3 regions of the Oscillibacter hominis genome follow, and region 1 is predicted to be linked to each of the others. Evidence: predicted binding sites of a transcription regulator. Region 1 holds the regulator's gene; each other region holds the start of a gene.
The links. The regulator Rex, encoded in region 1, represses fermentation and respiration genes when NADH is low (regulators of the CRP and FNR family bind a similar motif). The targets are predictions, from matches to a motif close to ATTGTTAANNNNTTAACAAT.
Positions count from the first base shown of each region.

Region 2: the regulator Rex is predicted to act here: its motif matches at 2,500-2,519, upstream of H8790_RS11050 (acetyl-CoA C-acetyltransferase).
Region 3: the regulator Rex is predicted to act here: its motif matches at 6,683-6,702, upstream of H8790_RS06335 (butyryl-CoA:acetate CoA-transferase).

Region 1 covers NZ_CP060490.1:1,461,149-1,471,202, reverse strand. Annotated here, with positions in the region: gene H8790_RS07435 (sodium ion-translocating decarboxylase subunit beta) at 1-103, opposite strand, end outside; gene H8790_RS07430 (acetyl-CoA carboxylase biotin carboxyl carrier protein subunit) at 128-496, opposite strand; gene H8790_RS07425 (OadG family protein) at 516-797, opposite strand; gene sfsA (DNA/RNA nuclease SfsA) at 1,027-1,701, shown strand; gene H8790_RS07415 (manganese efflux pump MntP) at 1,770-2,297, shown strand; gene H8790_RS07410 (Na/Pi cotransporter family protein) at 2,352-3,308, shown strand; gene nrdG (anaerobic ribonucleoside-triphosphate reductase activating protein) at 3,337-3,825, opposite strand; gene H8790_RS07400 (anaerobic ribonucleoside triphosphate reductase) at 3,840-6,176, opposite strand; gene H8790_RS07395 (S-layer homology domain-containing protein) at 6,643-7,710, opposite strand; gene H8790_RS07390 (redox-sensing transcriptional repressor Rex) at 7,725-8,354, opposite strand; tRNA gene H8790_RS07385 (tRNA-Arg) at 8,531-8,607, shown strand; gene H8790_RS07380 (hypothetical protein) at 9,094-9,270, shown strand; gene H8790_RS07375 (CatB-related O-acetyltransferase) at 9,267-9,920, shown strand.
Region 2 covers NZ_CP060490.1:2,214,874-2,224,927, forward strand. Annotated here, with positions in the region: gene iadA (beta-aspartyl-peptidase) at 1-887, shown strand, start outside; gene H8790_RS11050 (acetyl-CoA C-acetyltransferase) at 1,012-2,268, opposite strand; gene H8790_RS11055 (hypothetical protein) at 2,565-3,536, opposite strand; gene lepB (signal peptidase I) at 3,583-4,164, opposite strand; gene mfd (transcription-repair coupling factor) at 4,157-7,669, opposite strand; gene pth (aminoacyl-tRNA hydrolase) at 7,811-8,398, opposite strand; gene H8790_RS11075 (ribose-phosphate pyrophosphokinase) at 8,470-9,429, opposite strand; gene H8790_RS11080 (DapH/DapD/GlmU-related protein) at 9,527-10,054, opposite strand, start outside.
Region 3 covers NZ_CP060490.1:1,252,320-1,262,373, forward strand. Annotated here, with positions in the region: gene H8790_RS06300 (CdaR family protein) at 1-984, opposite strand, end outside; gene cdaA (diadenylate cyclase CdaA) at 971-1,846, opposite strand; gene H8790_RS06310 (aminotransferase class V-fold PLP-dependent enzyme) at 1,980-3,095, opposite strand; gene H8790_RS06315 (DUF3343 domain-containing protein) at 3,100-3,354, opposite strand; gene ispF (2-C-methyl-D-erythritol 2,4-cyclodiphosphate synthase) at 3,421-3,897, opposite strand; gene ispD (2-C-methyl-D-erythritol 4-phosphate cytidylyltransferase) at 3,906-4,631, opposite strand; gene H8790_RS06330 (CarD family transcriptional regulator) at 4,634-5,122, opposite strand; gene H8790_RS06335 (butyryl-CoA:acetate CoA-transferase) at 5,270-6,616, opposite strand; gene H8790_RS06340 (bifunctional 4-hydroxy-3-methylbut-2-enyl diphosphate reductase/30S ribosomal protein S1) at 6,787-8,745, opposite strand; gene H8790_RS06345 (lysophospholipid acyltransferase family protein) at 8,742-9,332, opposite strand; gene cmk ((d)CMP kinase) at 9,329-10,012, opposite strand; gene H8790_RS06355 (BaiN/RdsA family NAD(P)/FAD-dependent oxidoreductase) at 10,014-10,054, opposite strand, start outside.

The DNA.
Region 1 (10,054 bases):
TCAGAATGAAGGAGACGACGATCATGATCAGGCATTTCCAGTTGTCACCCACGCCAAACTGGTAAAAACCCGTCTGTTGAATAAAATTCAGAATTGCTTCCATTTTTCTTACTCCTGTCTCAAGACTTTACTGAATGACACACAGCAGTGCACCAGATTCCACAGTGGCGCCCTTGGTGGTGTTCACAGAGGCGATGGTGCCGTCGCAGGGGCACATGATCTCGTTTTCCATCTTCATGGCCTCGAGGATCATCAAAACCTGGCCCTTCTTCACCGCGTCGCCGGCAGCGACATTGATGGAGAGGATGGTGCCGGGCATGGGGCTTGCCACCTTTTCGCCATTGGCGGGAGCGGCAGCAGGAGCAGCGGCGGGGGCGGCAGGTGCGGGAGCGGCAACAGGTGCAGCAGCAGGAGCAGCGGCGGGGGCGGAACCGGAGATGTCTTCAAGGGTAATTTCATAAGCGGTTCCGTTGACATTGACTTTGTATTTCTTCATGTTCTTCTTCTCCTATACCTTAAAGTTTTTTCACAGACAGAATGCGGATAGCGGAGATATCGGTACCCAGCTCGTCTGCCACGGCCGCAGAAATCGCGGCAATCATCTCCTGGCGGTTCGGAATAGACGCTTCAGCGGGTACGGGTGCAGATGCGGCGGCAGGTGCTGCGGCCACGGGGGCTTTCGATGCCTTTGCTCCACACGCCCTACTCATGAGGGTTGCCAGAACAATGATGCAAATCAGACCGAAAAATACGGTTCCGATTCCCAGCAGGCATACGAACAAATTGGAATACGCCATGACTGATCCTCCTTAATGCCAATTTGAATTCATTGTAACAAAATTGTGAACGAAATACAATGACTTCCGTGACATAATTTTTTGATGTGATGACAAAATTACGTTAATTTTTTGTATGAAACAGACAAATAACGGAGGAAAGCTTGCAAAATTTATGCTTTCTTCTTGAGAAGAACCGTGATAAAATGACACTGTTCTTGCATGCAGATGGATAGAAAGTTGGGATGGAATGCAGTATCGGGATGTCAAACGAGCTCGCTTTCTGGAGCGGCCGAACCGGTTCATCGCCTATGTGGACCTGGAAGGCCGGCGCCAGATCTGCCATGTGAAAAATACGGGGCGCTGCCGGGAACTGCTCCTCCCGGGCGCGGAGGTTTTTTTGGAAACGGCGGAAAACCCGAACCGGAAAACGCCCTATGACCTGATTGCGGTGCGCAAGGGGGATCGGCTCATCAACATGGATGCCCAGGCGCCCAACCATGTCTTTGGGGAGTGGGCGGCGGATCACTGGCCCGGGGTGCGGGAAATTCGTCCGGAGTACACCTATGGGCATTCCCGGTTCGATTTCCGCATAGACACAGAGCAGGGAAGCGAATTCGTGGAGGTCAAGGGCGTCACGCTGGAAGAGGACGGATTCGCCCGGTTTCCGGACGCGCCCACGGAGCGGGGCGTGAAGCACATTGAGGAGCTCCAGCGCGCGGCGGAGGCTGGATTTGGCGCCACGCTGTTTTTCGTGGTACAGATGGAGGGAATCCACAGCGTGGCGCCCAACGACGACACCCACCCGGCCTTTGGGGCGGCGCTGCGACAGGCATCCCGGAATGGTGTCCGGGTGCTGGCATATGACTGCCTGGTATCTCCGGACCGCCTGGAGCTTCACTCCAGGGTGAAGGTGATTTTGTAGGCGGACATCAAAAAAGGAGGAAGACATTGGGAGTTCTGGAATTGTTCTTGATTGGAATCGGCCTGTCCATGGATGCCTTTGCGGTGTCGGTGTGCAAGGGGCTTTGCATGAAGACGGTGAATCTGAAGCACACTGCGGCCATTGCGCTGTTTTTTGGCGCCTTTCAGGCGCTGATGCCCTTTTTGGGCTGGTGGCTGGGGTCTCAGTTTGCCCGTTATATTGTAGCCGTTGACCACTGGGTGGCCTTTTTGCTGCTGGGCTTCATCGGCGGAAAGATGGTGAAGGAGAGCTTCGGCGGCGCGGGGGAAACGGCCTGTGACGCGGAGCAGCGGCTGGACTACAGGGAGCTGCTGATTTTGGCCGTGGCCACCAGCATTGACGCGCTGGCCGTGGGTATCACCTTTGCCTTTTTGGACGTGTCCATTGGGATGGCCGTCTCCATCATCGGGCTGACTACCTTTGTGCTGTCTTTTGCAGGCGTATTCGTGGGAAATGTCTTCGGCACCCGGTACAAGCAGCGGGCGGAACTGGCCGGCGGCGTGATTTTAATCCTCATCGGGGTGAAGATCCTGCTGGAGCACCTGGGGCTTATTTGAGAAAGGTCTTTTCCGATTCCCGGGCGCATATCCTGAATCCCATGGAGGGGCTGTATGGAGGTGCTGACCGGGATTTTATGCGCTATGGCGCTGTTTCTCTTTGGCATGTCGCTGTTGGGGGAAAGCCTTCAGGCGATGTTTGAAAAGGGGAGGGGTTTACATACGCTGCCCAAACGGGGCGGCTTTTTGCTGGGGGTTGGAGTGACCGCACTGCTCCAGTCCTCCTCCGCCACCACGGTGCTGGCGGTTTCGCTCTGCGACTCCGGGCTGCTTTCCTTTTCCCAGGCTTCCGCGGCCATTGCAGGGGCCAATGTGGGGACGACCTCCACGGCCTGGCTATTGTGTCTGGGGTGGAGCGTGCCGGAAGGGGAAGAGGTAGTGCTCGCCCTGCTGGCTGTGGCCGGGCTGGGGCTGTATCTTGCCGCCAGGCGCCGGACGGCCGGGGCGGCACTGATCGGGCTCTTTTTGCTGCTCAGCGGGATGCGGAGCCTGGTGGCCGCCGCCGCGCCGTTGGGGGATACGGCGCTTTTCCTGCGATTGGCGTCGCTGGCGGAGCATCCAATGTTGGGGTTTTTGGCCGGCGCGGCCTTTACCGGCGTTCTCCAGAGCTCCAGCGTCAGCGTGGGCATGCTTCAGGCGCTGGCCGCCGGCGGGACGCTGCGGCGGGCGGCGGCGGTGCCGCTGCTGTTGGGAATCAATGTGGGAACCTGTTCCACCACGCTGCTCTCTGCCCTGGGCTGCGGCACAGCAGGCCGGAGGGCCGCGGCGTTCCATCTGCGGTTCAACTTGGTGGGCGCAGCCCTTTGGATGCCTATTTTCCTCTGGCGGGGCCTGTTGGCCGCGCCGGTGACACCGGTGGAAATCGCAGCATGCCATACGCTCTTCAACCTGACCGCTTCGGTGGCTGCGCTGCCCACGGTGGAACAATACCGTGTGTTGCATGGGCTGCAGTCCACGGCGGGCCGTAAAAAGAGAAGGCCGGCCCATGGGGCCAAATCAAAAGCCGAGTGAATCTTCACTCGGCTTTTTCACATGGTTCCTATGGCTGGCGGAGGACTGCCCGCCCGGCCGCCATGCTCTCAGGGATGGAGATCACCCGCTGGTTGCGGCTGCCTCGCCAGGGGAGGGATAAGGTCCTCTGCTCCAAGAGGAAGGGGCCGTCCACCAACACGTCAAGCTCCCGCAGAAGAGCCTGCTGGGCCGGTGTGCCCTGGAGCAGCTGCTCATAGGTGTAGCCGGAGTAGCTCCACACATTCAGGCCGTTTTCGTGGGCGGCCCGGGCTAGCATCAAACACTCCTCCGGCTGCTCGAAGGGCTCTCCCCCGGAGAGGGTCAGCCCATCGGTCAAGGGGTTGGACAGCATCCGTTCCGCCAGCTCCTCCACCGGATGCTCAGACCCACCCGCGGCGTCATGGGTTTCAGGATTGTGGCAGCCGGGACAGCGGTGGGTGCAGCCCTGGACGAACACGGTGAAGCGAAAGCCCGGCCCGTCCACAATGGAGTCCTGTACCGTGGCGGCAATACGCATTCCGATCCCACCCTTCAACGCTGCGTCAGGGAGTGTTTCACCCGGTCCCGGACCTCTGCCCGCTTGGCGTCGTTGAACCGGTCCAGGGTGCCCACCAGGTATCCGGTGATGCGGCGGATCCGTTCAAAGCCCACGTCGCCGTCGCACTCGCGGCGGCCGCAGCCGGGGCACTCGTCGTTGATGATGCCGTTGTAGCCGCACAGGGGGTCCCGGTCCACCGGGTGGTTGATGGAGCCGTAGCCGATGCCCTGATCCTTCATGCAGCGGATGACCTTTTCAAAGGCCTCCAGATTCTGCACCGGATCGCCGTCCAACTCAACGTAGCTGATGTGGCCTGCGTTGGTCAGGGCGTGGTAGGGCGCCTCTAACTGGATTTTCCGGAAGGCGGAAATGGGGTAGTATACGGGGATGTGGAAGCTGTTGGTGTAGTATTCCCGGTCGGTGATGCCGGGAAGAATGCCGAAGCGCTGCTTGTCGATCTTCACAAACCGGCCCGAAAGGCCCTCAGCCGGTGTGGCCAGCAGCGTGAAATTCAGGCCCCGTCTCCGGGACTCCTCGTCCATCCTGGAGCGCATATGGGCCACGATCTCAAGCCCCAGGCGCTCCGAGCGCTCGTCCTCTCCGTGGTGATGGCCGGTGAGGGCCACCAGGGTTTCCGCCAGGCCGATAAAGCCGACGGACAGCGTGCCGTGGCGGAGCACCTCCCGGACCTCGTCGTTCCAGCCCAGCTGCTCCGAGTCCAGCCAAACGCCCTGGCCCATCAGGAAGGGGTAGTTGCGCACATGCTTGCGGCACTGGATCTCAAAGCGCTCCAGCAGCTGTTCCACGCAAAGGTCCAGCATCCGGTCCAGAGAGTCGAAAAAGACTTCGATGTCGCCCTTTGCCCGGATGCCCAGCCGGGGCAGGTTGATGGTGGTGAAGCTCAGGTTTCCCCGGCGGTTGCAGATTTCCCGGGATGGGTCAAAGACGTTGCCGATAACCCGGGTGCGGCAGCCCATGTAAGCAATTTCCGTCTCCGGATGGCCGGGCTTATAGTACTGGAGGTTGAAAGGCGCGTCTATAAAGCTGAAATTTGGGAACAGCCGCTTGGCGCTGCACCGCATGGCCAGCTGGAAGAGGTCGTAATTGGGGTCGCCGGGGTTGTAGTTGACTCCCTCCTTGACCCGGAAGATCTGGATGGGGAAGATGGGCGTCTCCCCTCCGCCCAGGCCCGCCTCTGTGGCCAGCAGCAGCTTTTCCATCACCAGCCGCCCCTCCGCAGAGGTGTCGCAGCCGTAGTTGATGGAGGAAAAGGGCACCTGGGCGCCGGCACGGGAATGCATGGTATTGAGGTTGTGGAGCAGAGCCTCCATGGCCTGATAGGTGGCCCGTTCCGTCTCCTGTACGGCCTGGCGGTAGGCAAAGGACTGATACCGCTCCGCCTGGTTTTCATCCAGGCGGAAGCACTCCATGAGAGCGGGCTGTTCCGCCTTCTGATAGGCGCCGCAGTCCGCCAGGGAGGGCTGCAGCCCGGACTGCTCATAGACCTCATCCAACAGCTTGCGCAGCGCCTCGTCGCAGCCTTCCCCGCCGCATTCCAGGCTCAATGCCCGGGCCAGGTTCTGGCGGTACGTGCGCCGGAAGGTCTTGCCCACGCCGATGGCCATGCCATAGTCGAAGTCGCAGATGGACTGCCCGCCATGCTGGTCGTTCTGATTGGACTGGATGGCGATGCAGGCCAGGGCGGCATAGGAGGAGATGTCGTTGGGCTCCCGCAGGGTGCCGCTGCCGGTGCAGAAGCCGCCGGCGAACAATCTGCGGATGTCGATTTGGGTGCAGGTGGTGGTAAGGGTATAGAAGTCCAGGTCGTGGATGTGGATGTCACCTTCCCGATGGGCCTTGGCGTGCTCCGGCTTCATGACGAACATCTGGTAAAACTGCTTGGCGCCCTCGCTGCCGTATTTGAGCATGGAGCCCATGGCGGTGTCGCCGTCGATGTTGGCGTTTTCCCGCTTGATGTCGCTGTCGATGGCATCTGCGTAGGTGATGTCCTCGTATATTTTCATCAAGCGGGTGTTCATCTCCCGGGCGCGGCTGCGCTCATTGCGGTAAAGAATATAGGCCTTGGCGGTCTGGATATAGCCATTGTCCATCAGAACCCGCTCCACCAGGTCCTGGATGTGCTCCACCTCAGGCTCGTCGATCCCCTCCACCTCCAGGATGGAGGCCACCTCGGCGGCCAATTGCCGGGCAGCCTCCGTCTGGCCCGGTTTATAGGTGGCGTCAAAGGCCTTGCCAATGGCCCGCGCGATCTTTTCCTGGTCAAACTCTGCCATGCGGCCATCGCGCTTTCGGATTTTTGTAATGGTCATATGCGGGATACCCTCATTTCTCTTACCATATCTTGTGCAATCATTGCTGTGCATCTCAGAAAGTTACTATTTATCGTATCACCGGCTGATTGGGCTGTCAATATGGAGACTGCCTGAACCCGGCAGGGGCCGGGCGCGGAAAGGCGCACAGCAAAGCTCCCGCGCCTTGCGGCGCGGGAGCCCTTTATGAAAGTGAAATGCCCTTAGCAGCAGGCAGACCCGCTGTTGCAGCCACAACCACTGTTGCAGCCACAGCCGCTGTTACAACCACAGCCACAGCCACCCCAGCTGTTACCGCCGCCACAGCAGCAGCAAACGATGATCAACAGAATGATGATCCAGCAGCAGCTGTTGCCGCCGCCAAAGAAGCCCTGATTACACATACCGGGAACCTCCTATGAAATGTTGGCCGGTGAACCGGTCACAGTTCATAGTATGCTGTCGTGGGGAAAGGGTGCACAGCGGCCTAAAAAATTCGGCCGCCGGTGATCATGGCCCTGGCGGAGAGCAGTTCATCGGAGGTAAAGACGCCGCTGTCCATCAGCTTCTGCTCCAAGGTCCCGGAGCCGTCGCTCAAAGAGGCGTCCAGGGCGTAATAGGAGACATACACCAGCTGTGCCCGGAGAAATGTGCCCGACTGGAGCATGGACACCTCGGCATCGGTGAGGACACCGGCGCTGCGGGCCGTGGCCATTGTAGCCGAGAGGTCTGTGTTGGCAGAGGAGCTGTAGCCCAGGGCGCGCAGCAAAAACTCCATGTACTGATTGGCGGAGATGGCCTGGTCGGGCTGAAAGAGCGTGGCAGTGAAGCCGTTGGTATAGCCCTTGGAGTAGGCGTAGGAGACATAGTGCTCCGACAGGGAGCCCCTGGCGATGTCGGTGAAGGGGATGGGGCCGGTATAAGATAGGGCCGCCTCTTCCTCGCCTAAAACACGGATGAACATGATGAGGGCCTGGATGCGGGTGGGCGCCATCTCCAGGTCAAAGCCGGAACCATAGCCGGTGTAGCTGCCCTTAAATAGATGAAGGGTTTTTAATGCCGAGGCAATGGCATTGTAATCCACGGAGTCGGAAAGGGTGAACCGGTAGGGCCCCTCATAGTGCAGCACCGCGGTCTTTGAGGTGACGGTAAAGGAAGCCGCCGTATCCTCCGCCACCAAATACCTGTGGTTGGCCGTCAACGCCGTGCCGCTGGGCATCTCTTTGCCGGCGGTGATGTCCACCACGGCGCCGGATGGGAAGGTGACCTTCATTGAGCCGGCCAACAGCATGCAGTCCGTGCCGGTGCTGCCGCACAGCACATCCCCTTCCTTCAGGCGGATTTCCTGTGTGGAGGAAGCATAGGTACCGGCACTCCCCTGGCCGGACGCATTCAGCCGGGCATCCACTGCGCTGTTGACCTTGTCAGTGAAGGTGCCGTTGAGGTAGGAGAGGGAGACCAGCGGGTCGGAGCTGTCTCCGCCGCTGGCCAGCGCTGCCAGGATGCAGCAGGCCGCAGCCAGAAAGGCGATGGGCGCCAGTGCTCTTTTTTTCATAGGGCTCCTTCCGTTTACGGATTGACAATCCGGTAGCTGAGCGTCAGCAAACTGTCAGAAAAGTGGATGTTCTCGATTTTGACCTCCGGGTTGGAGGAGACAAGCTCCAGGTTGGTAAAGTTCCAGAACCCGCGGATGCCGAGGTCCGTCAGGCGGTCCGCCAAATCCTGGGCAATGGATTTGGGCACAGTGAGAGAGACCACATCCACCTTGTGGGTGCGGATATAGTCCTCCAACTCGTCCATATGGTAGATATGTACGCCGTTGATGTCTGTCCCGATGATGGATGGAGCAATGTCAAAGGCCGCATCCACGGCAAAGCCGCACTGGGAGAAGCGAAAATTCTGGAGCAGGGCGTGACCCAAGTTGCCCACACCGATCATAATCAGGTGGTGGCTCTGATCCACCCCCAGGATGTGCCCGATTTCAGAGCGCAATTCCTCCACATTGTAACCGTATCCCTGCTGGCCGAACTCACCAAAGCAGCTGAAATCCTGCCGGATCTGAGAGGCAGTGATACCCATCTTTACCCCCAGGGAATGTGAGGAGATGCGAATGACGCCTTTGTTGCACAGATCATTCAGGTGCCTGTAGTATCTGGGAAGGCGCCGAATCACGGCGTCGGAAATGTTCTGCTTTTTCATATGATTACTCCTACCACTGGTAAAAAGATACACACAATTGACAACATTATAATAAAGTAAATTTCCGTATTTAGTGTATCGCAAAAGGAGCGAGTTTGTCAATTTTTTTAACAATCTTTTTTTGAAAAATTTTTCTTTACAGATTTGGTTTTATGTGTTATCCTTAACAAAGATGCGCGCCCGTAGCTCAGTTGGATAGAGCGTTAGACTCCGACTCTAAAGGCCGCTGGTTCGAATCCAGTCGGGCGTACCAAAAAGTCACGACAATCTGGATATCGTAGGTTGAATGCCTACGGCGCCAGGCGGTTGTGGCTTTTTTCTTATCCTAAATTGAGGCTTTTTCCAATAGATTTTGAGGCAGCTTGAGGGGCTGTGATGATTCGAACTCCCGTTTCCGGAGAATTACCCCCCAAATTTCACAGTGCCCTTTTTCAATGGCGAGAAAAAGCGCGCCGCCACACCAGTAAAAATTGCACAAAATGAAAGCGCCCGTTTTCAAGACTGGTAACAGTCCACAAAACGGGCGCTTTTATTTTAGAAAGGACGGAGATCAACATGCTATAATGTGGGCAAGAAAAAGAGGCCGGTATGAATCTTGGTCAAGGTTTTGTAGCTGTATGTGCTGGGACAGGCACACGATCAAGAGCAAACCCGGCTGCGATCTGCTGATCGGGATGGACGGGGAGCATCTTTGCTTCTGCGATGCATTTGCGTCGAAGACACTGCGGAGCACCTGCTGATGGATTACACCGACCAGTCTGGAGTGGTGGCGGGCCCATGGTACACCGGCAACGACAAATTTGAATTTGGAGAGGTATCCCACGATGAAAGCAATACGAAAGAAACGGGCGGTTGCCATAAGAATATGCCTGAGAAAGGATGTGATATAAAACAAGAAAGGATTTTAAGAACATGACTCACATTCCAGACCCTAATACGATCTTCCCAAACGAATACAAAACCTCATGCTTTATCAAGAATATAATCACAGCCACCAATATTACGGTTGGAGATTATAGCTATTATGATGATGCGGTTGACCCCACAGGTTTTGAAAAGAACAATGTGCTATTCAACTACCCTGAGTTTGGTGATAAACTTATCATCGGCAAGTTCTGTCAGATTGCTTCCGGAACCAAGTTCATTATGGGAGCGGCAAATCATCGAATTAGTAGTGCAACAACCTATCCATTTCATGTGTTCGGTGGCGCATGGAGTGAAAATACGCTGCCGCACATGGAACAGCTTCCTCACAAGGGCGATACAATTATCGGAAACGATGTCTGGATTGGGCAAGAGAGCATAATTATGCCCGGTGTGAAAATCGGTGACGGGGCAATCATTGCCGCTTATTCCGTTGTAGTCAAGAATGTTCCCCCTTACACGGTTTACGGCGGCAATCCTGCAAAGTTTATCAAAGACCGTTTTGATGACGAACTAAAAGACCTCCTTCTCCGTTTGCGATGGTGGGATTTTGCCCCGGAACAGTTGGTGGATATTCTTCCATTGCTGTGCAATCCTGACCTGATAAAACTAAAGCAATCATTGGCGGAGAAACTCATATAGGTATCGGCAACTTCCTGTTCGTCTGGCCGATGAAATCGCCTGATTTGGTAAAAGGCACACCTTCCGCTATTCCACAATATCCAGATTGTAGTGATATTCCATAAGGAAACCCTTGGAGCTCTATGCTCCAAGGG
Region 2 (10,054 bases), 750 kb from region 1:
CCGTGGTGGGCCTTTTGGGGACTGACGGCGTCTCCCGCAGTCTGGAAAACCTGTTGGCCAAGACCCGGGCATTGACCGAGAAAGGGCTGAGCTGCTATATGCTCACCGGCTCCTATGGCTGGCCCACCACCACCCTCACCGGCAGCGTGGAGCGGGATATGGTGCTCATCCCCGAGATCATCGGCGCCAAGATCGCCGTATCCGATCACCGCAGTTCCAATCCCCAGGGCGAGGACCTGATCGCACTGGCCACCGCGGTCCGCAGGGCCGGGCTGCTGGCCCCCTGCTGCGGCCTGCTGACCATGCACATGGGCAGCGGCAAAGGCCGTCTGGACCCTGTGTTCTACGCACTGGACCACTCGGATGTGCCCGCCAGGACCTTCCTGCCCACCCACATGAACTTCCGCGGCAAAGAATTGATGGACGACGGCGTCCGTCTGGTAAAGATGGGCGGGAACATGGACTTCACCGCCGGCGGCACCATGGAGGAAAACGTCACCCTGGCCGGTCACATCCGCTACTGCCTGGAGCAGGGCATGCCCCTTTCCGGCCTCACCGTCTCCAGCGACGGCTACGGCAGCCAGCCTCGGTTCAATGAGAAGGGCGAGTGCGTCGGCCTGACCTACTCCACCCCCCATGGCCTCCACCAGCTGATCCAGGCCCTGGTACAGGAGGAGGTGCTGCCTCTGGAGGATGCTCTGGCCCTGGTAACCGCAAACCCCGCGCGTGTGCTGGACAAAGCCGGCATCAAAGGTGCCGTGGCTCCCGGAGCCGACGCGGATTTCGTAATCTACGGCCAGGATTTCTCCGTGGAGAGCGTGGTGGCCAAGGGAGAGCGGGCCGTCTGGAAAGGACAGCACTTAATCCGCGGCCGGTTTGAGGTGTAAGACAGGACGGGCGGCACAGCCTATTGTCGCCCCCATTTTCCCGTCTCCGCACCGTTCCTGTGCCCTTACAGCAAAAAGAGGCGTCCGGCTTAAGCCGGACGCCTCTTTTCTGAAGGGAAATCAATCAGCACTTCTCAAAAATCGTGGCAACACCCATGCCGCCGCCGATGCACAGCGTGGCCAGGCCCTTTTTGGCCTCGGGACGCTTCTGCATCTCGTGGAGCAGCGTGACAATGATGCGTGCGCCGGAGGCGCCCACAGGGTGGCCCAGGGAGATGGCGCCGCCGTTGACGTTGACCTTGCTCATGTCAAAGTGCAGCTCGCGGGCCACGGCAACGGACTGGGCCGCAAAGGCCTCGTTGGCCTCTACCAGGTCGATGTCCTCGATGGTCACGCCGGCCTTGGCCATGGCCTGACGGGAGGCGGGTACGGGGCCCACGCCCATGATCTTGGGATCCACGCCGCCCTGGCCCCAGCCAATCAGCTTGGCCATGGGCTTCAGGCCGTACTTCTTCACAGCCTCGCCGGAGGCCAGCACAATGGCGGCGGCGCCGTCGTTGATGCCGGAGGCGTTGGCGGCGGTGACGCGCTGGGTTCCCTTGTCGCCGGACTCCTGGAAGCCGGTGGGCTCAAAGGTGTGGACCACCTGGGGATTGGGGGACTCGGGGCCGATGGGGAAAGCGCCCTTCAGCTTGGCAATGCCCTCGGCGGTGACGCCGGCGCGGGGGAACTCATCCACCTTGAAGTCCACCATCTCCTTCTTGACCTTCACGGGGACGGGGACGATCTCATCATCAAACCGGCCGGACTTCTGGGCGGCCTCGGTCTTCTGCTGGGAGGAGGCGGCAAACTCGTCCAGCTCCTGGCGGGTGATGCCCCAAATGTCGCAGATGTTCTCAGCGGTGGTGCCCATGTGATAGTTGTTGTAAGCGTCCCACAGGCCGTCCTTGATCATGGTGTCCACCAGCTTCTTGTCACCCATGCGGGCGCCCCAGCGGGCGTCCATGGAGGCAAAGGGAGCGGCGCTCATGTTCTCGGTACCGCCGCAGACCACCACGTCGGAGTCGCCGGCCAGGATGGAGCGGGCACCCTCGATGACGGACTTCATGCCGGAGCCGCAGACCATGCCCACCGTGTAGGCGGGAACGCTGTAGGGGACGCCGGCCTTGATGGCCACCTGACGGGCCACGTTCTGTCCCTGGGCGGCAGTCAGGATGCAGCCGAACATCACCTCGTCCACCTGCTCGGGGCTGACGCCGGCGCGGTTCAGGGCTTCCTTCACCACAATGGCGCCCAGGTCGGCGGCAGGGGTGTTCTTCAATGCGCCGCCAAAGGAACCAATTGCGGTTCTGCAGCAGTTGACAACATACAGATCTTTCATGATTGTCCTCCATTTTCAAAAATTCGGTATCAAAGCGTACCATGCTATTAGAGCCAGTTTATCACAGTTGCCGTGTCGTTTCAAACCGTCTGACGGGAATTTCATGCTGTTTCTTGCGGTTTTCCTTTAGGTATACGTTTACTTTTGTTAAATTATTGTCAAACTCTGACAGTCGTTATTATACAGAAGAATCCCCCATCCGTCAAGAGGGGATTGGCCTGTTTCCAGATTTTTGTTAAATAATTGACAAATCCCTCCTGGTTTTCGTCGACTTGACGAAAACCAGGAGGGGCCTTTTACAGCTTCTCCCGCAGGGCAGTGACCTTTTCGTAGTAGGAAGCGGCGTCAATGGTGTCCCAGGTGTCGGCATAGGTGATCTCCGCCTCTGAAGCGGCACGGCTCAGGGCCTCATCGAAAAAGGCGCCTGCCGCAGCCGATTCTTCCAGGGGCTGGCGCAGCAGCACAAAGGCACCCTCCGACGTCTCCGCCGCCCCGCAGCTTCCCTCGGCGATCGCAACGGCCTGGGCGCAAAGCTCATCCTCCGGCGTCAGCGTGACGCTTTGGGCGCCGTCGCCTCCCAGGGCGGCGGTGGCCTCCGCAAAGGGCTTCCCGCCGTTGACCGACGCGGCGATCTCGTCAGCCCGGGCCCGTGCGCTTTTCCCCTCGGCGGCAGGTACGGCACACCAGCTGACGGTGGCGCAGCGGGCCTTGTACTCCTCCAGGCTGCTGCCCTCGGGGCAGAGCGGTGAGGTGGGGTAGGCCTCTTTCAGATGGCCGTAGAGGTAGTAGTCCGAGCTGAGGGCGTCGGCGCTCTCCCGATCCAGGCCCATGGAGGCCAGCTGGGCAAGGTACTGCTCCTCGCCTCCGTATTGCTGGGCGTTGGCCGCAAACTGGTTGTCGATGGCGGTCCTGTCCTCCGCCGTCAGCTCGCAGCCCGCCTGGCGGGCCCACTGTTCCACCACGGCGTAGAGGGTTGTGCGGCGCAGGGCCTCCTCTTTTACGTAGTCCGCCAGCGTGCCGCCCTCCCGCTCCTCACTCCAGTCCAGGCCGCCGCCCAGAGCCTGGGCCGCGTAGTCGCAGGTGTAGGTCAGCCAGTAAAAGTACCGCTGCGCCGCCACATCCTGCCCGTTGACCGTCAGCAGCACCGCATCGGGGCAGATTCCGGAGGCATCGTAGTAAAGCCCTTCTTTGACCGTACCGCCGCCGGAGGCCCCGCAGGCGCTCAGGCAAAGCACCGCCGCCAGTGCACACGCCAGAAATCGTTTCATGCTTGATTCCGCTCCTTCCAGATCGATCCGGCGCGGACTGGCCGCACTAAGACAGCGTCCGGACGCCGATCCAGGTATTCTTCGGCAGCAGGGACAGGCTCACCAGCGCCCTGGCCTGAATGGCAGACAAAGGAATATAGGGGTTGCCCCACCAGCGGCTGTCCAGGGAGCTCTCCCGGTTGTCGCCTAAGAGGAAGACGCAGCCCTCCGGCACGGTGAATTCCGCCCCGTCCACCGCAGGATAGGTCTGCACCCCATCGGCAAGATACTCCTCCTTGATCTTCTCTCCGTTGCGCACCACGGCGCCGCCGTCAAAGGCGATGGTATCGCCGGGCAGGCCGATCACCCGCTTGACCATGACCTCGTCAAGCTCTTCGCTGCGGAACATGACAATGTCCCCCCGCTCCGGCAGGGGATCGCCCACGATATAGGGCAGCCGCACGCCAAGGAACATGGAGCGGGTGGGCAGCGTGGGCTCCATGGAGCCGGTGGGCACATAGGCCAGCGCCAGGATCACCCGGAACAGCACGATGACCACAGCCGCAGTCACCACCAAATAGCCGTAGTTTTTCCACAGCCGGTGCAGGGTGCTCTCCTTCTTTACGGGTTCGTTCTTTTGTTCATCCATTTTCGTTCTCCTTTGTATCCGCCAAACGAAGCTCCTCCACCAGGTCCAGGGCACACTGCAGCACGTCGGCCTTTGGAGTGAGGCGGAGGCTGAGGGCCGGGGTCTCCCCGGCGGAGAGGGTCAGGCTGCGGCGGTATTTTGGCATGGAGCACACGGCGCTGATGGCCTCCGGCCGAAAGTTTGCAAGGGTCAGCACCAGACGCTCTCCCTTCTGGGAGATGTCGGCCACGCCGGCCCTGGCCGCGGCGGAGCGCAGCAGTGCCACGTCCAACAGCGCCAGCACCGGCTTGGGAGGATCGCCGTAGCGGTCCATCATCTCGTCCATAAGGTCCGATGAGTCCTCGGCACTGCGGATGGCCGCAATGCGCCGGTAGAGGTCCATCCGCTGCTCCGGCGAGGGCACATAGTACTCCGGGATGTTGGCGGAGATGGTCAGATCGGCGGAGCACTCGGTCTCGATGGCCTTCTCCCGGCCCTGCTCCTCCAGCACCGCCTCCTCCAGCAGCTTCAGGTACATGTCGTAGCCCACGCTCATCATATATCCGGACTGCTCCGGGCCCAGCAGATTGCCGGCGCCCCGGATCTCCAGGTCCCGCATGGCGATCTTAAAACCGGAGCCGAACTCCACGTATTCCCGGATGGCGCTGAGCCGCTTGGAGGCCGTCTCCGTCAGGATTTTGCCCCGGCGGTAGGTGAGATAGGCATAGGCCCGGCGGGAGCTGCGGCCGATTCGGCCGCGGATCTGGTGGAGCTGGGCCAGGCCCATCCGGTCCGCATCCTCTATCACAAGTGTATTCACGTTTGGGATATCAATGCCTGTTTCGATGATGGTGGTGCACACCAGAACGTCGGCGGACCCGTCCACCATCTGCTGCATCACGTCGGAGAGCTCCTGTTCGCTCATCTTCCCATGGCCCACCACCACCCGGGCGTCCTCACCCAACATCTTGCGGATGCGGGAGGCGGTGGCGTCGATGGACTCCACCCGGTTGTGGAGGTAATAGACCTGCCCGCCCCGGGCCAGCTCCCGGCGCATGGCGTCCTCCACCACCGCCCAGTCGTGTTCCAGCACATAGGTCTGCACCGGCTGGCGGTCCATGGGCGGCTCCTCAATGGTGCTCATGTCCCGGATGCCGGAGAGGGCCATGTTCAGCGTCCTGGGGATGGGCGTTGCCGTCAGGGTCAGCACGTCCACCTGCTTGCTCATCTCCTTGAGCCGCTCCTTGTGGGTGACGCCGAAGCGCTGCTCCTCGTCGATGATGAGGAGTCCCAAATCCTTGAAGGCGATGTTTTTCTGCAGCAGCCGGTGGGTCCCGATCAGAAGGTCCACGCTGCCGTCCCGGGCGTCCTGGAGGACCTGCTTGCTTACACGGCCGGTCTGGAACCGGGAGAGCACCTCGATTTTCACCGGGAAGTTGCGAAAGCGGCTGACCGCGGTGGCGTAGTGCTGCTGGGCCAGGACCGTTGTGGGCACCAGGATGGCGGCCTGTTTGCCGTCCAGGACACACTTCATCACCGCCCGCAGCGCCACCTCCGTCTTGCCGTAGCCCACATCGCCGCACAGCAGCCGGTCCATGGGCCGGGGGCGCTCCATGTCCGCCTTGATCTCCGCGATGCAGCGCAGCTGGTCGTCGGTCTCCGCGTAGTCGAAAGACTCCTCAAATTCCTGCTGCCAGGGGGAGTCGGGGGAGAAGGCGAACCCGGGCCGCTTCTGCCGCTCGGCATAGAGGGCGATGAGGCCCTTGGCCAGGTCCTTGGCCGCCGCCTTGGCCCTGCTCTTCTGCTTGGCCCACTCGGTACCGCCCAGCTTGTTGAGCTTCTGCCGCTCTGTATCCTCGCCGCCGCCGATGTACTTGCTCACCTGGTCCAGTTGGGTGGCCGGGACATAGAGGCAGTCTCCGCCGGCGTAGGCGATCTTGATATAGTCCTTCTCCACACCGTCCACAGGCATGCGCTGCATGCCCACGAACCGCCCCACGCCGTGGTGGACATGGACCACCAGGTCACCGGGGGAGAGGTCGGTGTAGGACTGGATTTTCTGGCGGTTGGAATCCTCCTTCTTCACCCGCTGCTTTTTCCGCGCCGGGGCCATCAGCTGGCCTTCCGTCAAAACGGCCAGCCGAAGCTGGGGGTACTCGGCGCCGGCAGAGAGGGCGCCCACGGTGATGCGCACCTGCCCCGGCTCCAGCGGCCCCGTCCCCTCCAGATCCAGCACCGAAGGGATTTCCCGCTCCTCCAGCAGCCTCTGAAGGTTTTTGCACCGGGTTTCGCTGCCGCAGAATACCAGTACGCCGCTGCCGGTGGAGCGGTAGTGAGCCATGTCGGACACAGCGGTCTCCAGGCTGCCGCCATAGGAGCTGAGCTGTTTCGCGGAGATGGACAAAAGGCCCCTGGGCCGCATGGGGTATCGGGAGGTGGGCAGCGCGTCCATCATCATGGTGGGGAACTCCTCCAGCTGGGTGAAGAGCTCCTCCGGGCTCAGATAGAGCTTGCTCCATTCCCCAGCCAGCACGCCGGCGGAAAGCAGCGTCTCCGTGTCCTGTTTGCACTGGAGCGCCCTGCCCTTGGCTGCCTCGTCCACCCGGGCGCTCTCGCTGATGCACACCAGCGCATCCGGCGGCAGGTAGTCCGCCCCCGACGTCATCTTCCCATACAGTGCCGTTAGATACCGGTCCGGCCCGTCGGGCATGGCGCCGGCGCCAAGGCGCTCCGCGTCGGCGCGGAGGGTCTGGGCCAGCTTCTCATGCTTTTTCTCCGACCTGGCCGCCAGGGCCTCCAGCGCCTTTGCCAGCGCCAAGACGCCCCCCTCCCCATAGGCGGGAAGAAATTCCGAGGCCGGGAGGATCAGGGCGGACTTCACATTTTTGATCCGGCGCTGGGTGGCTGTGTCAAACAGTCCGCAGGAGTCGATTTCGTCGTCGAAAAACTCGCAGCGTACCGGCCGTTCCATCATAGGGGAAAACACATCCAAAATGCCGCCCCGGAGGGCAAACTGGCCGACACCCTCCACCTGGTCGGAGCGGGTGTAGCCCGCCGCAGTCAGCTTCTCCGCCAGGGCCTGGGGGTCTGCCCGGCCGCCCACCTTCACCGTAAAAGCCGCGTCCAGGAGCACCTCGCGGGGGATAGAGCGCTGCATCAGGGCGTCCACCGTGGCCACCACCACGCTCTCCCTGCCCTTGGCAAGCGCGTAGAGTGCGGCCAGGCGCCGGTGCTCCCAGCTGCGGGAGAAGGCGGCGGAGGTAAGCTGGAAGTCGCGGCCAAGCAGCCGCAGCGGCTCTCGCCCCATCAGCGTCTTCAGGTCCAGGCACAGCCTGAGAGCCTCTTTTTCATCGCCGCAGACCATCACCAGCGGCCGGCTGAGGCGCTGGGCAAGGGATGCGGAAATCTGGGAGCGGTGCACCGAGGCCGTGCCGGATACCGCCACAGGGCAGCGGCCGCCCTCAATCCGCCGGGCAAGCTCCTCGATCTCCGGTATGTTCAGCAGTGCGTTCGTCAGGGCCTCCATGTCGGCCTCCTTGTCATAATTTGTTAAAATTTGCCAGTTGTACGCATATGGGGGCGCACTCCGCCCCTTGCGGGGAGGGGTGTGCCTCCAAATTTATCCTGATTTATAGTATACGCCGGCTGTCAAGGCGAAGGGGCGCGCTTAGTTGAAGCGCCCCATGGCCTTGCGCAGCTCCTCGCCGGAGCAGATGGCCTCCGCCGCGTCGGCAGCCCGGGCAAAGGAGTTCAGGAGGATTTTACGGTCCTCCATGCTTGGCGTGCCTAAAACCCAGTCGGCCATGTCGTAATCGGGGTTGGATGGCGAACCCACGCCGATCTTGATCCGGGGGAACTGGTCGCTGCCCAAGTGGGCGATGATGTTTTTGATGCCGTTGTGGCCGCCGGCACTGCCGGAGGGCCGGATGCGGATCTTGCCCACCGGCAGATAGATGTCGTCGAAGATCACCAGCAGGTGGTCCAGGGGCACCTTGTAGAACTTCACCGCCTCCACGACCGCCTCGCCGGAGAGGTTCATATAGGTCTGGGGCTTCATCAGCAGCACCTTGGCGCCGCCGAAGGGGAAGATGTTGTAGGCGGACTTGAACTTGATCTTGTTGATCTTGACGTGCTCCCGCTCCGCGATCAGATCGGCGGTGAGGAAGCCCATGTTGTGGCGGGTGTTGGCGTACTCGCTGCCCGGGTTTCCGAGGCAGGCCACGATCCACTCCACGCCGGAGGGTTTTCCAAACATAACGTATCCCTTTCCAGAAAAGTGTAACGGCGGGGCGGGGAAAATCCCCGCCCCGCTTCCATCCATTTGTCTTAGCGGAACAGCTTGGAGATGGAAATCTCCTGGTAAGTACGCTCAATGGCCTCGGCAAACATGGGGGCCACGGTGAGGTACTTGATCTTGTCGCTGGCGCCCTCGGCAATGGGGGGGATGGTGTCCAGCAGGGCAAGCTCGGTGATCACGCTGTTGTTGATCCGCTCGATGGCGGGGCCGGAGAGGACGCCGTGGGAGGCGCAGGCATGGACGCTCTTGGCGTGGCCGATGTCGATCAGCGCCTTGGCGGCGTTGCAGAGGGATCCGCCGGTGTCCACCATGTCGTCGAAGATGATGCAGTCCTTGCCCTCCACGTCGCCGATGACGTTCATGACCTCGCAGGAGTTGGCCTTCTGGCGGCGCTTATCCACAATGGCCAGGGACATGTGGAGCTTTTGGGCAAAGGCGCGGGCGCGGGCCACGGAGCCCACGTCGGGGGAGACCACCATCATGTCCTCGCACTGGGAGCCGAACTTCTTGGCATAGTAGTCCACAAAAATGGGGTTGCCGGCCAGGTTGTCCACGGGGATATCGAAGAAGCCCTGGATCTGGGAGGCGTGCAGGTCCATGGTCAGCACACGGTCCGCGCCGGCGGCCGTGACCATGTTGGCCACCAGCTTGGCGGTGATGGGGTCCCGGGCCTTGGCCTTGCGGTCCTGGCGGGCGTAGCCGTAATAGGGCATCACCGCGGTGATGCGTCCGGCGCTGGCCCGCTTGAGCGCATCGATCATGATGAGCAGCTCCATCAGGTTCCGGTTCACAGGATTGCAGGTAGACTGGATGACGAACACGTCGGAGCCTCGGACAGTCTCATACAGCGAGACAAAAATCTCACCGTCGGAAAATGTCCCAACCTCAGACTCACCTAACTTGGTGCCCATGATTTTGCAGACTTCCTCCGCCAGTTTGTGGTTCGCATTGCCGCTGAACACTTTGATATCTTTGCCGTGTGCGATCATTTTAAGCGCCCTCTTTCTGTAATCTATCGTTATTATTTTATCGCTCCGCATTAAACCCCGCCACGGCGGCAGCCCGCCGGCGGCTTTGGTCCCAGATTCAGTCTTTCTTCTCCGCGTGGAGTGCCCGCCGCCGGGCGGCCCAGCCCTCCAGGTTCTTCTGCCGCGCCCTGGCCACCGCCAGCGCGTCGGCCGGCACCTCGTCTGTGATGGTGCTGCCCGCCGCGGTGTAGGCGCCGTCGCCCACCTTTACCGGTGCGATCAGGTTGGTGTTGCAGCCGATAAAGGCATGGTCGCCGATGGTGCAGCGGTATTTCTTGAACCCGTCGTAATTGGTGGTCACGGTGCCGCAGCCGAAGTTGACCTTTTGGCCCACATCGCTGTCTCCCACATAGGTCAGGTGGGAGATTTTGGTGCCGTCGCCGATGACGGAGTTCTTCACCTCCACAAAATCGCCCACCTTGATGTCATTGCCGATGGTGCAGCCCGGGCGGATATAGGCAAAGGGCCCGATCTTCACCCGGCTGCCGATGGTGCTCTCGTTGGCCTGGGATGCGTTGACCGTGGTCCCATCCCCCACTGTGCAGTCCCGGATCATGGCGTTGGGCCCGATCTCGCAGTCCCGGCC
Region 3 (10,054 bases), 210 kb from region 1:
GGTGGTGGTCACGGTGAAATTGGAAATGTCCTTAAAGGAAACCACCACCGTGGCGGTGGAAACCCCGCTGAGATTTGCGCAGCCGTCCGGCAGCGTGATGGTGTAGTGGTACGTGGCGGAGTTGTCCAACTCCGCAAGAGAGATGGAACCAAGCAGCAAAGAGTCCACGCTCTCTAAGATGGACGGGTTTCCGGATACGGTGATGGACTCCGGCGTAATGCTGTAGTTCACATTGCTCAGGCTGGAGCCTGGCGACTCCTCAAAGCTGACGTTCAGCGGCAGCTCCTTGATGACCTGGATGGGCATGGTCACCTGGATGAAATCGCTCATGGCATGGATGTCCTCATCCTCTACCAACTGGTCGTTGTAGTCATAGAGGGCAAAGGACAAATTTTTCACCACAGTCTCCGTGGCGTTGTCGATGTCCAGAACCACCTTTGCATAGCTGATGCGTTCAATGTCCGCCTGCTGGCCGCGGATTTCGAGGGTTTCCGGGGCAAATGACACCTCTCCGGCCAGATACCCCTCGGCCAGGTTGCCGGTCCTCTCGCAGCGGATCTCCACAGATTTCTTGTAGAGCTCTCCGATGTTGACTGTGATGGAGGTGGTGCTGGCATACTCAACGGTGATCTCGTTGCTGGAAATTCCCTCCGGATAGATCACGCGGTACCCAAGGGACTGTTTTCCCACTGCGGTCACACTGGAGAGGTCCACCCGGATCCTGATCTTTTCCGTATCCAGCCGGGCGATCACCGTGCGCTCGGCCCGGAGCCGCAGCGTAACCGTCGTATCGGTGGAACCGGTCAGGAGCATCAGCCCCCGGTCGGCCAGAATGGTGTTCTCCCCCACGAACTCCACCGGGATGTCGTTTGCGTAGGTGGTGGCTTTGGTTCCGTTTGCACTGTCCACATAGAGCCAGACGCCAAATGCGATCAGGACAGAGACCACGATCAAAAACGCTTTGCTCTTCTTATTCTCCATCATCGCTGCCACCATCCTTCCTGCGGAACAGGCGAATCCTGCGCTTGTCCGTATCGGCGCTTTCCTGCGGAAGCAGCTCGTTCCGCAGGAGGTTTTCCAGCGTTTCCGGCATCAGGTGCCGTTTCAGCATGCCGCCGATGGCCACGGAAATGGACCCGGTCTCCTCGGAGACAATCACCACCACCGCATCGGAGTTTTCGCTCATTCCAATGCCTGCCCTGTGGCGCATGCCCAAATCGCGACTCAGATTGACGTTTTTGGAGAGCGGCAGCATGCAGCCGGCGCCCAACACCCGGCCCTGCCGGATGATGACGGCGCCGTCATGCATGGGTGCCTTGACAAAAAAGATATTCTTCAAAAGCTCGTTGGATACAGTCGCATCCAGCACCGTACCGCTGCGGACCAGGTCATCCAAGAGGATTTCCCGCTCGAAGACAATCAATACGCCGGTGCGGCTTTTGGACATCTCCGTACAGGCCAGCACGGTCTGCCCGATGGCATGCTCCATGGTGCCTGCCTTCTGCTCCTTGGAAAAAAGGCCAAATCCGGCAAAGCGGCTGCTGCCCACCTGCTCCAGGATACGCCGGATCTCCGGCTGGAACAGGATGATCAGGGCCAGAATGCCCCACTCCACCATTCGGCTCAAAATGAAGTTGATGCCGTTCAGCTTAAAGATGGTAGAGAGCCACAGCGCCATCAAAAATACCAGCAGTCCCTTGAGTAAACTGGCGGCCTTTGTGCTCTTGACCAGCTTCAAAAGCTGGTAGACCAGGTACGCCATAATGGTAATGTCCAGGATATCCGCAATCTTGATCGTCATCAGGAATCTGACGACGACAGCGAGCAAATTTGTGATCATTTCCATGTCGGCATCCTCTCAGGCAATTAGTAACACTTATTATATAAAAAATACGGGCTAATTGCAAGGATTACCAGTCTGAAAATTGTGAACTTTGGTTCATATTTCTACTTTTTTTCTACAAATGCCACAAAAGAAATCAAATCGTGCGCAAAAGTTGCAGGAATCTGCTGATTTCCTGTCTGGAGTTAAATGCGGAAAAACTTAAGCGGACGGTACCGCTGTGCAGCGTGCCCGCCGTCTGATGGGCAAGCGGAGCGCAGTGGAAGCCCGCACGGACTGCCACGCCTCCATTTGCCAAGGCCTCTCCCACCGCCTCCACGTCCCGGTTGGCCATCAGGAAGGAGAGGACTCCCACCTGATTGCGCAGATCAGGTTCGGCAAATACACGGATTCCCGGAACCTGGCGCATTGCCACCGCCGCGGCCTGAGCCAGCTCCCGCTCATGCTGGCAGATGACCTCCGGCGACCTGGAGCGCACAAAGCGCACTCCTTCCAGGAGCCCTGCGATCCCGGGCATATTATGGGTTCCGGCCTCCAGCCGGTCCGGCAGGAAGTCAGGCATCTCCTGCTGCACCGAAAGGCTGCCGGTACCACCCTCCATGAGAGGGGTCGCGCTGTGGTTGCAGAGCAGGACGCCGGTTCCCTGAGGCCCATAGAGCCCCTTGTGCCCCGGCATGGCGATGAAGGCTGCCTGAAGGGACATAAGGTCCAGCGGCAGCACGCCGGCGCTCTGGGAAGCGTCCACAATCAGGGGGACATTGCGGCTTCGGCAAAGAGCAGCGATCCCCTCCAGTGGAAGGACGCAGCCGAAGACGTTGGAGACATGGTTGCAGATCACCACGTCCACATCGGAAGAAATGGCCCGCTCAAATGCGCTCAGCGCCTCCTCCTGCCGGAAGAGGGGGCTGGCCGCCACCGTGACGCGAACATCTGGAATCGCGCTCAGAGGGCGGGTGACCGCGTTGTGCTCATAGCCGGAGATCACCACATGGCTGCCCGGCTTCACCAGTGTCTTGATCGCGATATTCAGGCCATGGGTGGCATTTGAGGTAAAAATAACCTGTTCCGGAGATTCCGCGTGGAACAGCTCCGCAAGCTCGCTGCGGCAGTCAAATGCAGTTTCCGCCGCTGTCTGGGCGGCGGGGTAGTTCCCCCTTCCAGGGGAGCTCATTGTCGCCATGGCCCGGGCCATGGCGTCCCGGACCGCAGCGGGCTTCTGGAATGTGGTGGCTGCGCTGTCTAAATAAATCATAGCCTTACCTCGGCTCTAACTCGTGATATTCTCCCTGCTGGAATAAGAAGACTTGAATCGGGTTCAGACCCGCCTCGTGCAGCGCACGCAGCGCAGGTGCCAGATGCTCCGTGCGGACACGCAGGGCATAGCTGCATCCCCGGTCGGTCAGGCCCACAGGCGCCCGAAAAATCTGGGCGCGGATGCCGATCCGTTCCAGCACCCTGCTCATCCGCTGGGCATAGGTGATGGAGCGGGCGATGATCAGGTAGTATTCCATAACTCATTCCCCCTCTCAACTCAGTGTATGCCCAAAGGAAAAGAGCGTGCCGGAACCGGCACGCTCTCACTTCTTTTTTTCCAGCAGCACAATGGCGTGGGCCGCCATACCGGAGCCATCTCCCGTAAAGCCCAGTCCCTCCTCCGTCGTGGCCTTGACGTTGATCTGCCCAAGCTCCACGCCCAAGGCATCCGCGATGTTCTCCACCATGGCCTGGCGGTAGGGGGCGATCTTCGGCGCCTGGGCCAGCAGCGTCACATCCGCGTTGACCAAAGCGTACCCCGCCTCCCGGAGCTTTTGCCCCACCCGGATCAGCAGCAGCAGGCTGGAAGCTCCGGCGTACTGGGGATCCGTGTCTGGAAAATGCGATCCAATATCCCCCAGCCCCGCGGCGCCCAACAGCGCATCCATCAGGGCGTGGAGCAGCACATCCGCGTCGGAGTGGCCCATAAGCCCTTTCTCGTAGGGGACATCCACCCCGCCCAAGATCAGGTTCCGGCCCGCTTCCAGCCGGTGGACATCATATCCCTGCCCAATCCGCAAACCGGTCATCACGATTCCTCCCGCTCCTGTAAAATTGCCTCTGCAATGGTCAAATCCACCGGGGTGGTGATCTTGAGGTTTTCCGGATCGCCCTCCGTAAGAAAAACCTGCTTTCCCATGCGCTCCACCGCAGAGCAGTCGTCGGTGAGTTCCGCGCCGGACTGGAGGGCCGACTGGAGCGCGGCCCGCAGCAGATCCGCATCAAAGGCCTGGGGCGTCTGCACCGCATAGAGAGTCTCCCGCCGGGGCGTATCCACCACAACGCCCTCCTGCGCCACTTTGATGGTGTCTTTTACGGCCACGGCAGGGGCGGCGGCGGCAGTGACGGCGGCCTTGCGCACCACCTCGGCGATCAGCTCCGGCGTCACCAGGGGCCGGTCCCCGTCCTGCACGGCGATGAGTCCGGCCTGGGAATCCGCCTCCAACGCCGCCAGGTAGACGGACTCCTCCCTGCTCGCTCCGCCCCGCACCACCTTGACCGGCTTGGATATCCCAAAGGTTTTGCAGAGGTCGGAAACGGTCAGGATGTCCTCTTCCCGGGCGGCAATGAGGATTTCGTCCACATGCGACACCTGATCGATGGCCAAAAGGGTCCTGGCCAGCACCGGGATTCCGTCTATGGGCATAAACAGTTTGTTGCCGCCGCCCATCCGAGAAGAGGCGCCGGCAGCGGCAACAATCATGGTGCAGAAGGGGCGCTGTGCGTCCCTGAATTTTTTAAAAAACGATTTCATCACTATGGCTCCTCAGTCGTCATCGCATGGTTGATCCGGTCTTCTACCTCCTGATAGGCACACCCTTCGGTCAACACGATCTCCGAAATCAGGATCTGCTTTGCGCTGTGCAGCATCTTCCGCTCGCCGGTGGAAAGCCTGTGGGCACTCTCCCGCTGCATCAGCCCCTTGATCACCCTGGCCACCTCATAGAGGTCTCCGGACTTCAGGCGTTCCATATTCTCCCGATACCGGTGGTTCCAGTTGGAGGGCTCCTTCACCACCAGGGCGGGAATGGCGCGCAAAAGCGCCTCCGCCTCGGCCCGTCCCACAACGGCGCGGATTCCAATGGCAGGGCTGTTGGAGACAGGGATTTTCAGGAGCAGCCCGCTCACAGGCATCTCGAAGACATAGTACTCCCGGATCGTCCCGTTGATCCGTTCGTGCACAATGTCGCTGATGACGCCGGCTCCGTGCATGGGGTGAACCACATAATCCCCTACGCAAAACATATATGCGCTCCTTCCTTGCCCCATTCCCTCCATTTTATACTTCTATCTCACATTATACAGGCAATTTCAGCCATTTACAAGAGATTTCCTCTTTTTTCCCATCAAATAAGGGAAGGCGGACAGACCGCCTTCCCTTATTTTGATCAATCAGCGCTTGTTGCTTGCGCGCCAGATGTGCATGGCCCCTGCCTGGGCGATCAGCTCGTCCCGGAACTCCGGGTGCGCGATGCTGATGATGGCTTCCGCCCGCTCCCAAGTGGACAGGCCCTTCAGGCAGACCTTGCCGTATTCCGTCACCAGATAATGGACATTGGTCCGGGTATCCGTGACAACGGAGCCGGTAGAGAGGGTGGGACGGATGCGGGAGACCAGCTTGCCCGTCTTCTTGTCCGTAAAGGTGGAGGAGCAGCAGATGAAGCTCTTGCCGCCCTTGGAGAGGTAGGCGCCCAGGACAAAGTCCAGCTGCCCGCCCGCTCCGCTGATGTGCTTGACTCCGGCGGATTCCGCGTTGACCTGGCCGAAGAGGTCAACATCCACCGCGTTGTTGATGGAGATGAAATTGTCCAGCTCGGAAATGGAGCGGATGTCGTTGGTATAGCTGACCGGCGCGCTCATCAGCTCGGGGTTTTCGTGGAGGTAGTCGTAGAGCTTCTGGGTTCCGGCGCCGAATCCGTACGTCTGGCGGCCCCTGTCGATGTTTTTTCTGGAGCCGTTGATCTTGCCGGCCTTGGCAATATCCACAAAGGCATCCACATACATCTCCGTATGTACGCCAAGGTCCTTCAGGTCGGACTCCGCGATCATGCTGCCCACCGTGTTGGGCATGCCGCCGATTCCCAGCTGGAGGCAGGCGCCGTTGGGAATCTCCTCCACGATCAGCTTGGCCACAGCGGCGTCCACCTCCGTGGGGGCTCCTCCTCCGGGCAGGATGCCCATTGGGTCGTTGTTGCCCTCCACGATCATGTCCACGTCACTGATGTGGACGCACTCCTCCATTCCGCCGCAGCAGCGGGGCATGTTCTGATTGACTTCCACGATCACCACTTTGGAGGTCTCACAGACCGCCTTCATGTGGGAGGCGTTGGGGCCGAAATTGAAGTACCCGTGAGCATCCATCGGCGCAACCTGGAACATGGCCACGTCGTCATGGACGATGTGCTCCCGGTAATACCGGGGCAGCTCGGAGTAACGGATGGGGGCGTAGAAGGCGATCCCCTCAGCGATCATCTTGCGCTCGATGCCGCTCATATGCCAGGAATTCCAGGTAAAGTGCTCCGCCGCGCCGGGCACCTCGGCAATGGCCGGCTTCCATAGGCAGATGCCGCCGCGGACCTTGACGTCCGTCAGCTCCTCAGCGCGCTTTGCCAGCGCCTGGTCCAGCACCCGGGGATGGCCGGTGCACCAGCCGTAGTCCACCCAGTCGCCGGATTTGACGACCTGCACCGCCTGATCGGCCGTGGTCAGTTTTCTTGCATATTCTTCCGCATAGCTCATGTGAAACTGCTCCTCCCTGTCTGTTCAATCCCTGATCGGGTCAGGGTATTTTCTTCCCTTGCCATGATTGACAATATAATAACATAGCCCGATTGGAAATGCAATTCAGAATCCGTGCACATGAAAAAAAGAGGCAGATGATACGCATCTGCCTCTTTTGGTAGTTTACTTTATTCCGCCTCGTTCTCCTCGTCAGCGGGAGCGGACTGGGGCTCCAGCAGGGCGCGGATGGACAGGGAGATTTTCTGCTTCTCCTCATCCACAGCGGTGATCTTGGCGTCCACCACCTGGCCCTCGCTCAGCACATCGCCGGGCTTGTCGATGCGGCGGTCGGCGATCTGGGAGATGTGGATCAGGCCGTCCACACCGGGAACCACCTCGGCAAAGGCGCCGAAGGTCATCAGCTTGACGATCTTGACGGAAGCCACATCGCCCACCTGGTAGGTATCCATGAACTGCTTCCAGGGATCCAGAGTGCGGTCCTTGACGCCCAGGGAAATCTTCTTCTTTTCCGCGTCAAAGGAAATGACATAGACTTCCAAGGTGTCGCCGACGGAAACCACCTCGGCGGGGTTCTTAATGCGGCTCCAGCTCAGTTCGGAGATATGGACCATGCCGTCCACGCCGCCGATGTCCACAAAGACGCCGTAAGAGGTCATGGACTTGACGGTGCCGGTGTAGTGCTTGCCCACCTCGATGGACTCCCACACAGCGGCGGCAGCGGCCTGGCGGGCCTCCTGCTGGACGGCGCGGATGGAACCGACCACACGGCGGCGGGCGCGGTTCACCTCAGTGATGCGCAGCTGCACCTTCTGCTTGAGCATGGCGGACAGCTCCGCCCCGCGGGGAAGGCCGCTCTGGGAAGCGGGGACGAATACACGGACGCCCTTGACGGAAACCACGATGCCGCCCTTGTTCTCCTCGGTGACAACGCCTTCCAGAATCGTCTTCTCGTCCACGGCCTTTTCGATGTTCTCCCACACCTTGACCGTGTCCAGACGCTTTTTGGAGAGCTCGGCATATCCCTCGATGTCATTGACACGCACGATGTACGTCTCAATTTCATCGCCGATATGTACGATGTCCTCAGGCTTGGCATTGGGATCGTCAGACAGTTCGCTCAGCTTGATATAAGCAGCCTGCTTAGCACCCACGTCCACCTGCACCTCAGTGGGAGTGATGGCCGTGACAATGCCGGTTACCTTCTCTCCTGTATTTAAAGTTTTAAAAGACTGATTCAGTAATTCCTCGAAGGATTCCTCTTTCCCCTCAGCCGCTTTGATTTCTTCACTCATGGTTGCATATACCTCCTTAATGATGCCCGCAGGCGTGGATGCGCCGGCCGTAAGACCCGCAACAGAGCAACCATGGAAAAAATCCGGCGAGAGCTCGTCCGCCTTTTCGACTTGAATCACGGAACGACATCTCTCTTGGCAAATTTCTGTCAGATGCTTGGTGTTGGCACTTTTGCGGTCGCCGACTACCACCATCGCGTCAACCATGGCGGAGATTTCCGCCGCTTCCGACTGACGTCTATGCGTAGCATTGCATATTGTATCAAATATTTTTAAATTTGTACACTGGTTTTTTAAGATTTTCGCGGAAGTTTCAAAAAGTTCACGGATACATGTGGTTTGTGCAACAACGGTAACCGGTTTCTCACAAGGGCTATTTTGCCCGGAAATCCACTTACTTAGCGCATCAGAAGTGTCAAAAATCAAGGGCGCGCTGCACCAGCTGGCAATGCCCCGAACCTCCGGGTGTCCCGGATCCCCGATGATCACGGTTTGACGGCCCTCCCGCTCCGCCTGGGCCACCAGGTTCTGAATCCGCATCACATTGGGGCAGGTGGCGTTGACGCACCGGACGCCCCGTCCCTCCAGCATGAGCAGAATCTCCTTGGACTCGCCATGGGAGCGGATTACAGCCACATCTCCTGAGGACAGCTCCTCCGGGCTTTCCGCCTTGCGGACGCCCCGGCGCTCCAGTTCCTCCACCACGCTGGCATTGTGGATGATGTCCCCCAGCATCCAGCAGCCGCCGCATTCCTCTGCCGTCTGAGCGGCCAGGCGCACCGCGCGCTCCACACCGTAGCAAAAGCCGGCGGACTTGGCAAGTATCACATTCATTCCGATTTCCCCAAGGCATAGGACCGACGCAGCACCTCATCGGCAATGGCCTGCACCTCTTCCGCCGTCCCGTGCCGTCCTGTATAGGAGGGCTGATAGGGCTGGCCGATGATGATGCGGCTTCTGCGGAAGATCCGCTTTTTCCCATCCACGAAAACGGGCACCAGGACGGCCCCGGTGCGGATGCCGATCATGGCCACGCCGCCTTTGGCCGGGACGTCACCCTCCCGCTCCACCCGGGTCCCCTCCGGGAAGATCAGCAAATTGTCCCCGCATTTGATGCTCTGGATGGCGGTTTTCACCGCGTTCAGATCGGAATTCCCACGGGCCACGGGAAAGGCTCCCAACTTGGTGACAACCCAGCTGAGCACAGGGATGCGGAACAGCGAGTCCTTTGCCATGATGTGCAGCCGGTAGTCGATGGGCAGGGAGACCACAAGCAGCACCGGGTCCCAGTTGCTGGAGTGGTTCGGGCACAGCAGGGCCCCGTGGGGTGGGAGGTTCTCCAGTCCCTCCACGGAAACCGGCTGAAAAAAGCGGAAAATGGGGCCGAACACCCGCCAGACAAACCGAAAGAACCTGTTCATCGTCCAATCCGCTCCTCAATCAGCCGGAGCAATGCGTCCCGGCTCTCGTCAAAAGTGAGGTGGGTGGTGTCCACCGTGACCGCGTCCTCCGCCGCCCGCAGCGGAGCCGCCGCCCGGTGGGAGTCGTTGTAATCCCGCTCCTCAATTTCACGCAGCACCTTTTCGTAGGGCTCCGGCGTTCCCCGCTGCTCAAGCTCCAAACAGCGCCGGCGGGCCCTGGCTTCCGGCGCTGCGGTCAGGAAGATTTTGACGTCCGCATCCGGCAGCACCACGGTGCCGATGTCCCGCCCGTCCATGATCACATCGTAGCGCCGGGCCATATCACGCTGCATCTCCATCAAAAAAGCCCGGACAGCGGGATGTGCCGAGACCGCCGAGGCACAGAGGGAAATTTCCGGCAGGCGGATGCGCTCCGTCACGTCCTCACCGTTGAGGATCATGTGCTGAAGGCCGTCCGGGCTGTAGGTCATATCCAGGTGGATATCCGGGAACAGCGCTTTCACCGCTGCTTCCTCCCCCGGGTCCACGCCTCGGCAGCGGGCAAAGTACCCTACCGTTCGGTAGATGGCACCGGTATCCACATATAAAAAGCCCAGCTTCTGGGCAAGGGCCTTTGCCAGCGTGCTTTTTCCGGCGCCGGAGGGCCCGTCGATGGCAATGGCGCTGCGTATCTCTTTCATGCTATCCCTCACAATTCGCGGCGGCCTCTCCGGCGGCCTTGC